Linked DNA regions of Pseudorhizobium banfieldiae. Each later gene encodes a partner of the first gene's protein in a complex. Links are inferred from orthologs where the notes say so. Each region holds a gene or a part of one and is shown on either strand. Other genes may lie near its edges.

The links. The genes of interacting proteins can lie anywhere in the genome.
Region 2: the proteins of NT26_RS06200 (region 1) and dnaN are in contact, whole or in part, in a solved structure (PDB 1OK7), measured with the Escherichia coli proteins. The link is inferred for Pseudorhizobium banfieldiae from one-to-one orthologs.

The regions. Positions count from the first base shown.
Region 1 is NZ_FO082820.1:1,286,668-1,290,679, forward strand. What follows is about bases 521-3,468. They hold NT26_RS06200 (DNA polymerase IV), read right to left. Parts: upstream 2,667-3,468; coding sequence 1,374-2,666; downstream 521-1,373. Other genes in these bases: NT26_RS06195 (L,D-transpeptidase family protein), read right to left, coding at 521-1,265; NT26_RS06205 (DUF3572 domain-containing protein), read right to left, coding at 2,758-3,066; NT26_RS06210 (response regulator), read left to right, coding at 3,198-3,468. Also shown: more of NT26_RS06195, read right to left, coding at 1-520; more of NT26_RS06210, read left to right, coding at 3,469-3,569; NT26_RS06215 (PleD family two-component system response regulator), read left to right, coding at 3,586-4,012. UniProt on the Escherichia coli protein: Poorly processive, error-prone DNA polymerase involved in translesion repair and untargeted mutagenesis. Copies undamaged DNA at stalled replication forks, which arise in vivo from mismatched or misaligned primer ends.
Region 2 is NZ_FO082820.1:4,217,650-4,221,035, forward strand. Bases 1-2,854 are described here. They hold dnaN (DNA polymerase III subunit beta), read right to left. Parts: upstream 2,060-2,854; coding sequence 941-2,059; downstream 1-940. Other genes in these bases: NT26_RS20320 (histidine phosphatase family protein), read right to left, coding at 1-217; pmtA (phospholipid N-methyltransferase PmtA), read right to left, coding at 224-817; rsmI (16S rRNA (cytidine(1402)-2'-O)-methyltransferase), read left to right, coding at 2,336-2,854. In the rest of the region: more of rsmI, read left to right, coding at 2,855-3,232; NT26_RS20340 (YraN family protein), read left to right, coding at 3,216-3,386. UniProt on the Escherichia coli protein: Confers DNA tethering and processivity to DNA polymerases and other proteins. Acts as a clamp, forming a ring around DNA (a reaction catalyzed by the clamp-loading complex) which diffuses in an ATP-independent manner freely and bidirectionally along dsDNA.

The DNA.
Region 1 (4,012 bases):
TTCTTCGGCTTTTCAACGGCTGGCCGTGCTTCAGCCACCTTCGCCTCGGAGCGCGTCAGCGTGATGAAGTCGGTGCCCTTGCCGGTCTCCGGACCCAGACCTTCGTCCGTTATGGTCAGGGAGCTTCCATCAGCAAGCAGCGTGGCGATGCGCTCTCGTAAGTCGTCCGGGATGTCGAGGCGATCGAGCGCGTCGGATGCCGAAGAGGCCGAGGCGTGGAGACTGATATTCATGCGCTGCCGCTCTTTCGTGGTGAGGAGGTTCGGCAGGGTAAGCACATGCCAGTCGGCCCGCTCGCTGCCGCGATCGACATTGCTCGCCGTGAAGAAGTGCGTGCCGAGGGGGATCTCCGGATTCTTCAGGCCGATGGGCGCCTCGAACAGCGGCGCAAAGTTGCGGCGTACCAGCAGTTGCGCAGCTGGGGGCTCCTGCTTACCGGAGGAGCGATAGAGCGCCGACAGGAAATCCTCGGTCAATGCCGATCCCGCCGGGAGGCTCTTCCACCGCTTGAAGCCTGCGATTGCCGCCTGGGTCTTTGTGCCGATCAGGCCGTCGGGCGCACCGGCATCGAAGCCGAGATCGTTCAGCATCGCCTGGACGTCGGACACCGTCTCCCGCAGTTCGCGCCTCTTGATGAGCATCTTCAAGGGTGTGGTGTCCTGCGGTTCGATCGAGCCGGTCAGGGTCGGGTCGGTGGTGTGGTCCGCCATGGCCACCTCATAGGCTTCCGACGTCTGGCGCTTCACGGTCGGCCGCAATTCGATGTCCGACATCAGTGGTTCGGAGGGCAGGGGCTTGAGCGGGAGGAAGAGGTTGGCATGGACAATCGGCGCCGGTGCCACCGGCGCGTCGGAAACAATCACGTGGAAGCCGCGCTCCGTCATCCCGAAAAGCGTCTTCGCGTAACCGGAAGGCAGGCGGATGCAGCCGTGCGAGGCCGGGTAGTTGGGCACATGGCCTTCGTGAAGCGCGATGCCGGACCACGTCAGTCTCTGCATGAATGGCATCGGTGCGTTCGAATAGATGTTCGACTCGTGATACCGACGCTTTTCGAGGATCGAGAAGATCCCGCTCGGCGTGGAATGCCCTGCCTTGCCGGTGGAGACGCGCGTGGTCGAGACCACCTTGGCACCGTCGTAGACGGTCATGGACTGGTTGTTCTTGGAGACGACGATCTGCAGCGTGTGGGCGAGTTCGGCAAAGGCGGGATGGGAGAGCATGGTGGCGGACATCAGTCCGAGACCAAACGCGAGACGACGCAGCATGGACAACCTCTTTACGCAATACTGAGCGGCGAGATTAGCAGCTTCGAATTAAGGAAGATTTGCCGGAGATTGTAACGATTGGTAGTCGCTATGCCGGACGATCACATCTCAGTGATCCCGGCGACGTTCACCGAACGTGTAGCCCGTTTCCACGGCGGCCTTTCCGAACTTGTCGCGGAGCCGGTCCATGGCGGCCTCCGCTGCGGCGCGACGGACGGCGTCGCGGTCCACGAGGTCTGGGGGATCCGCCCGTTCTGGATCACAAAGGTCAGTCACGCCGATGCCGATGAGGCGGAACCGCGTGCCGTCGGTTTCGGGTTGCAGCAGTGAGAGACCCGTGCGGAAGATGCGATCGGCGAGCTGTGTGGGGTCCTCGAGCCGCCGATTGCGCGTGCGGCTTTTGAAGTCAGCGGTCTTGAGCTTCAGCACGACGGTCTGGCCGGCGATGGAGCGTTTCTTCAGCCGAGACGAGACCTTCTCTGACAGGCGGCGCAGGATCGGGACGAGGTCTTCCTGGCGGGAGATGTCGTCGAAGAATGTGGTCTCCGCCGAAACGCTCTTGGCCGGATCATTGGGATGGACTGTCCGCTCGTCGATGCCGCGCGCGAGGCGATAGAGGCGCTGTCCCATCGAACCGTAGCGCCGCATGAGATCACCTTCCTCCATTGTCTGCAACTGGCCAATCGTCCGGATGCCGTCGGCTTCGAGGGTGGCATTGAAGGCCTTGCCGACGCCCCAGATCGTCGTCACGGGTCGTGGCGCGAGGAACGCCAATGCCTCCTCCCGCCCAACGACGGAGAAGCCCCGCGGCTTTTGCAGGTCGGATCCAACCTTGGCCAGGAACTTGCAGTAGGAGAGCCCGATCGAGATGCTGATGCCGATCTCTGCGGCGACGCGGTTGGCGAGTTTGGCCAGGATGCGTGCCGGCGGGTCGTGATGCAGCCGCTCCGTGCCGGCGAGGTCGAGAAAGGCTTCGTCGATCGAAAGTGGCTGAACGAGCGGCGTCAACTCCAGCATCATCTGCCGTACCTCGCGGCCGACCCGTGCATACTTTTCCATGTTCGGGCGGATGACGACGGCATCCGGGCACGCCTCCAGTGCTTTGAACATCGGCATTGCCGATCGCACTCCGTTGATGCGCGCAATGTAGCAGGCCGTGGAGACAACGCCGCGCTTTCCACCACCAATGATGACCGGCTTGTCTGCGAGCTCGGGATTGTCGCGTTTCTCGACGGCCGCATAGAAGGCGTCGCAATCGATATGCGCGATCGTCAGGTCGTAAAGTTCAGAGTGGTATAATAGCCTTGGACTTCCGCATTTATTGCAGCGGCGCAATTCTGCCTTCTGCTCGGTGAGGCAGTCGCGACAGAAGCCGGATTTCGTCTCGGGCGAATGCGTCATCGATGGAACAGAAGTTGAACATCCGCAATCTATGCCTGGCCGAATAGAATCTCAACGGCGCTCTTCATCCGTCCACACCGGAACGCGCTTCTTAGTACTGGCCGGAGTCGAGGCCGGGCTTTGAGAAGTGGCGCCAGGCGGCGGCAACCGCCTCCGGCTTCGTGCCGCTTCCTTCGCAAAAGGCAAGGAGCGTGGGCTCATGTGCCATGACGAAATCAAGCATCCCAGCGAGGAAATCGGGATCGTGCACTGCCTGGCGAAGTTGCCCTGCCTCCAGCCCCGACAGGGAAAGGAAGCGCCCCAGCATGTCCGGTTCGGAGGCAAGCCAGCCGAGAATGGCTACGGCCGTCTGCTCCGCGGCGTCCCGCCCGACCGAAACGTTTTTGGGATCGTGTCGCATTGCCCGGAAATGGTTACCTCTTTTTCAACCAAATGGCCGTACCGTCGAACACTGTGACGGAGATGGAATCGGCCGTGCGCGAGCTTATATGCTGAAATAGGGCTTGCAAGGCAGGATCAGGGACGGGGTACATGCCCAAGCGGGTCATGATTGTCGAAGACAACGAGCTGAACATGAAGCTCTTCCGCGATCTGATCGAGGCTTGCGGCTATGAAACCATCCAGACGCGGAACGGCCTGGAGGCGATGGAACTCGCCCGCAAGCATCGCCCGGACCTCATCCTGATGGACATCCAGCTACCTGAAGTCTCCGGCCTCGAGGTCACGAAGTGGCTCAAGGAAGACGATGAATTGCATATCATCCCGGTCATAGCCGTGACCGCCTTCGCGATGAAGGGCGATGAAGAACGCATCCGCCAGGGTGGCTGCGAAGCCTATGTGTCGAAGCCGATATCGGTTCCGAAGTTCATCGAGACCATTAAGACATATCTGGGCGACGCATGAGACCGGAGCACACGACATGACCGCGCGGATCCTGGTGGTTGACGATGTGCCCGCGAATCTCAAGCTGCTCGAGGCTCGGCTGGTTGCTGAATACTTCGATGTCCTGACGGCCGAGGACGGTTTCAAGGCGTTGGCGATCTGCGAGCATACGCATGTCGACCTCATCCTGCTGGACATCATGATGCCCGGCCTCAGCGGCTTCGAAGTCTGCGAACGGCTGAAGGCCGATCCCCGCTTTGCGCATATTCCGATCGTCATGGTGACAGCGCTGGACCAGCCCGCCGATCGCGTTCGCGGCCTCAAGGCCGGCGCGGACGACTTCCTGACGAAACCGGTCAACGATCTTCAGCTCATATCCCGTGTGAAGAGCCTCGTGCGCCTGAAGACCTTGAGCGACGAGTTGCGCATTCGTGCCGACACCGCTCAGAACGTCGGCATCGAGG
Region 2 (3,386 bases), 2.9 Mb from region 1 along the record:
CAACCTCGACGGCCGCACCGGAGACACGGGCCAGCAGTTCGGCCGTCTCCACTGCCTTCCTCTCATCGCTCGAAACGATGCGTTGAAGAGTGGCAGCCCAAGCGCTCTGGGCAGCCTCGTTCGCCCGTGCCCTGCCGGTTTCCGACAGCCCCCATTGCGGAACGGGAACCTGCGGGTCGATGTTCACTTGGGGATGGGTAACATAGACGCCGAACATGGCGAGCTAGCCCCGGCTGTAGACCCAGAGCTGCGCCGGCGGGATGTTGCGGACGACGAAGTCGAGGTGGCGGATATGGAACCGGTCAGGGCGGGCGTCGATGGGAGATACCGGGCTATAGGTGATCTGGACAACAGGGCGGCCGGGCGGCATTCGGTCGAGCAGGTCCTCCAGCAGCGCGATGCGCTTCTCCATCGGAAAGCTCAGCATCGGGATCGCCGAAATCACCGCATCGAACTTGCGGTCCTTCCAGTCACCAAGTGTCGTGTCCAGGTCGAAGGCGTCGCCGTTGATGAAGTTGACGCCAGGGATCGTCCGCTTGAGGTGCTGGTAGAAATCGGTCGAATACTCGATCGAGACGATATTCTCCGCCGCCACGCCGCGGTCGATGATCGCCTTGGTGATGATGCCGGTGCCGGGTCCGAGTTCAAGAACCGGCAGGCCTGAAGCCGGATTGATGACGCTCGCCATGCGACGCGCGGTGACCGCTGAAGTCGGCAATATGGCCCCGACGCTCTTGGGGCCGTCGATCCAGCCCTTGAAGAACCTGATCTCCTCGTCGAACTTCCGGCCCAGCCTTTCCTTCAGTCGCAATTCCATCAGGTCTCTCCTCCTTGATCCATAAGGGCTTATGTGGGGTCAATGACGCAAAAACAAGGCGGAATGTCGCATCTGGACAACGACAGCAAAAAAGCGGCAAGTTTCCCAGCCGCTTTTTCTGTGTCAGACCCGCATCGGCATCAGGACGTAGAGCGCGTCATCGCCCGCGGTGTCCCGCACCAGGGTAGGGGAGCCCGCGTCCGCGAGCATGAAGACCGCATCCTCGCCTGAAAGCTGCGCGGTGATGTCGAGCAGGTACTTGGCGTTGAAGCCGATCTCCAGCGGATCGTGTTCATAGCCTACTGCGACCTCTTCCGTCGCGCTGCCGGAATCGGGATTGTTTACGGTAAGCGTCAGTTGCCCATCGGCCAGCGACAGCTTCACGGCACGGCCTCGCTCCGACGAGATTGTCGATACGCGGTCGACGGCGCGGGTGAAGCTCTGGCAGTCGACGCGCATCTCCTTGTCGTTGTTCGTCGGGATGACGCGCTGGTAATCGGGGAATGTGCCGTCGATCAGCTTCGACGTCATGATGATGGAGCCGATCGTCAGGCGGATCTTCGCGTCGGAGACCTCGACCGTGACCATCAGGTCGGGGTTGTCGACCAGCTTCTGAAGCTCGCCGACGGTCTTGCGCGGAATGATGATGCCCGGCATGCCTTCCGAACCTGAGGGTGCCTCGACATCGGCGCGGGCCAGCCGATGTCCGTCGGTCGCCACGGCACGCAGCTTCAGGTCGCCGCCGGCCTCGATCGTGTGGAAGAAGATGCCGTTCAGGTAGTATCGTGTCTCTTCCGTCGAGATGGCGAACTGGGTGCGGTCGATCAGCATCTTCAGATCGGTCGCCTTCAGCTTGAAAGTATGGCTGAAGCTGCCGGCGGTAAGATCGGGGAAGTCCGCCTCCGGAAGGCACTGCAGCGAGAACTTCGAGCGTCCCGACTGCACCGTCATCGAGCCGCCGTCCGGATTGGTCGCCAGACGGACCTCCGATCCCTCCGGCAATTTGCGGACGATTTCATAGAGGAGATGCGCTGGCACGGTCGTGGCACCCGGCTGTTCGACCATGGCTGCAACCGCCTCGGTGATCTCCAGGTCGAGGTCCGTCGCCTTGAGCTCCAGGTCGGCGCCGGAAGCGCGCAGGAGCACGTTCGACAGGATCGGGATCGTGTTGCGACGTTCCACGACACGATGGACATGGTTCAGCGACTTCAGGAGATTGGACCGCTCAAGAGTAATACGCATGGACGCTACCGCTTCTGACCGGGACGCCGGCAGGAACGGGGCGTCCGCATGTTTGCCGGCCGCAGGGCCGGGAGATGTGGAGGCGCAAAATGGCAGAACATTCCCCTAGAAAGCAAGAGCCGGAAGGGCCGCCACCGGCGCGAATGGGAACTTGTTGCCATGATTCACAGGGAAAACTTCGCGACGCTCCGCTTGCCCGCCTGCCGCACCTCGCCCATAAGAAGGCGAGAGCAAGCAGATCAGCCGGATACCTTCGTGAGCGACGAACAGAAGACCATGGGCCGCAGCTACAGGATCGGCAATACGGCGGTCCCCGCACGCCCGCTGGAGCCGGGGCTCTATCTCGTCGCCACCCCGATCGGTAATCTCGGCGATATCACCCTGCGTGCGCTCGAGACGCTGGCGGGAGCCGACGTGCTTGCCTGCGAAGACACGCGTGTGACGCGCGTGCTTCTGGACCGCTACGGCATCGTCAACCGCCCCTTCGCCTATCACGAACACAATGCCGCCGAAGCAGGGCCGAAGCTGCTTGCCGCGCTCGCGGAAGGACGGTCGGTGGCGCTCGTTTCGGATGCGGGCACTCCCCTCGTCTCGGACCCGGGCTACCGGCTGGGACGCATGGCAATCGACGCTGGACACCGCGTCATCCCTATCCCCGGCGCCTCGGCGCCCTTGGCGGCGCTGGTGGGTTCAGGCCTGCCCTCGGACAGCTTCCTGTTCGCCGGCTTCCTGCCGGTCAAGGACAAGGGCAGGCGGGATCGGCTGGCAGAACTGTCGCGCGTGCCGGCGACGCTCGTCTTTTTCGAATCGCCCCACCGTATCGGGGCGAGCCTTGCCGCCGCAGCCGATGTTCTCGGAACGGCTCGCGAGGCGGCAGTGTGTCGCGAATTGACGAAGGCCTTTGAGGAATTCCGGCGGGGCACGCTGGCGGAACTGGCTGACTTCTATGCGGAGCGGGCCGTGAAGGGCGAAATCGTCCTCCTGATAGCTCCTCCTGAAATCGATGATGTGCCGGGGGCGATGGAGGTCGATGTCCTGCTGAAGGAACTGGCGGCCACCATGCCGACATCCAAGGCGGCCGCCGAGGGCGCGCGCCTCACAGGGCTGTCGAAGAAGGACCTCTACCAGCGGCTGCTGGCGCTGAAGGACGGAGACGGTGGCAAAGCAAGCTAGGGAGAGGCGCCGGGCGGAACGGCGCGGCCATTTCGCCGAATATGCCGCCGCACTCTTTCTGCTGGCGAAAGGTTATCGGATCCTCGCCATCCGCTTCCGTACCAAGGCCGGGGAGATCGACTTGGTAGCGCGAAAGGGTGATCTGGCAGTCTTC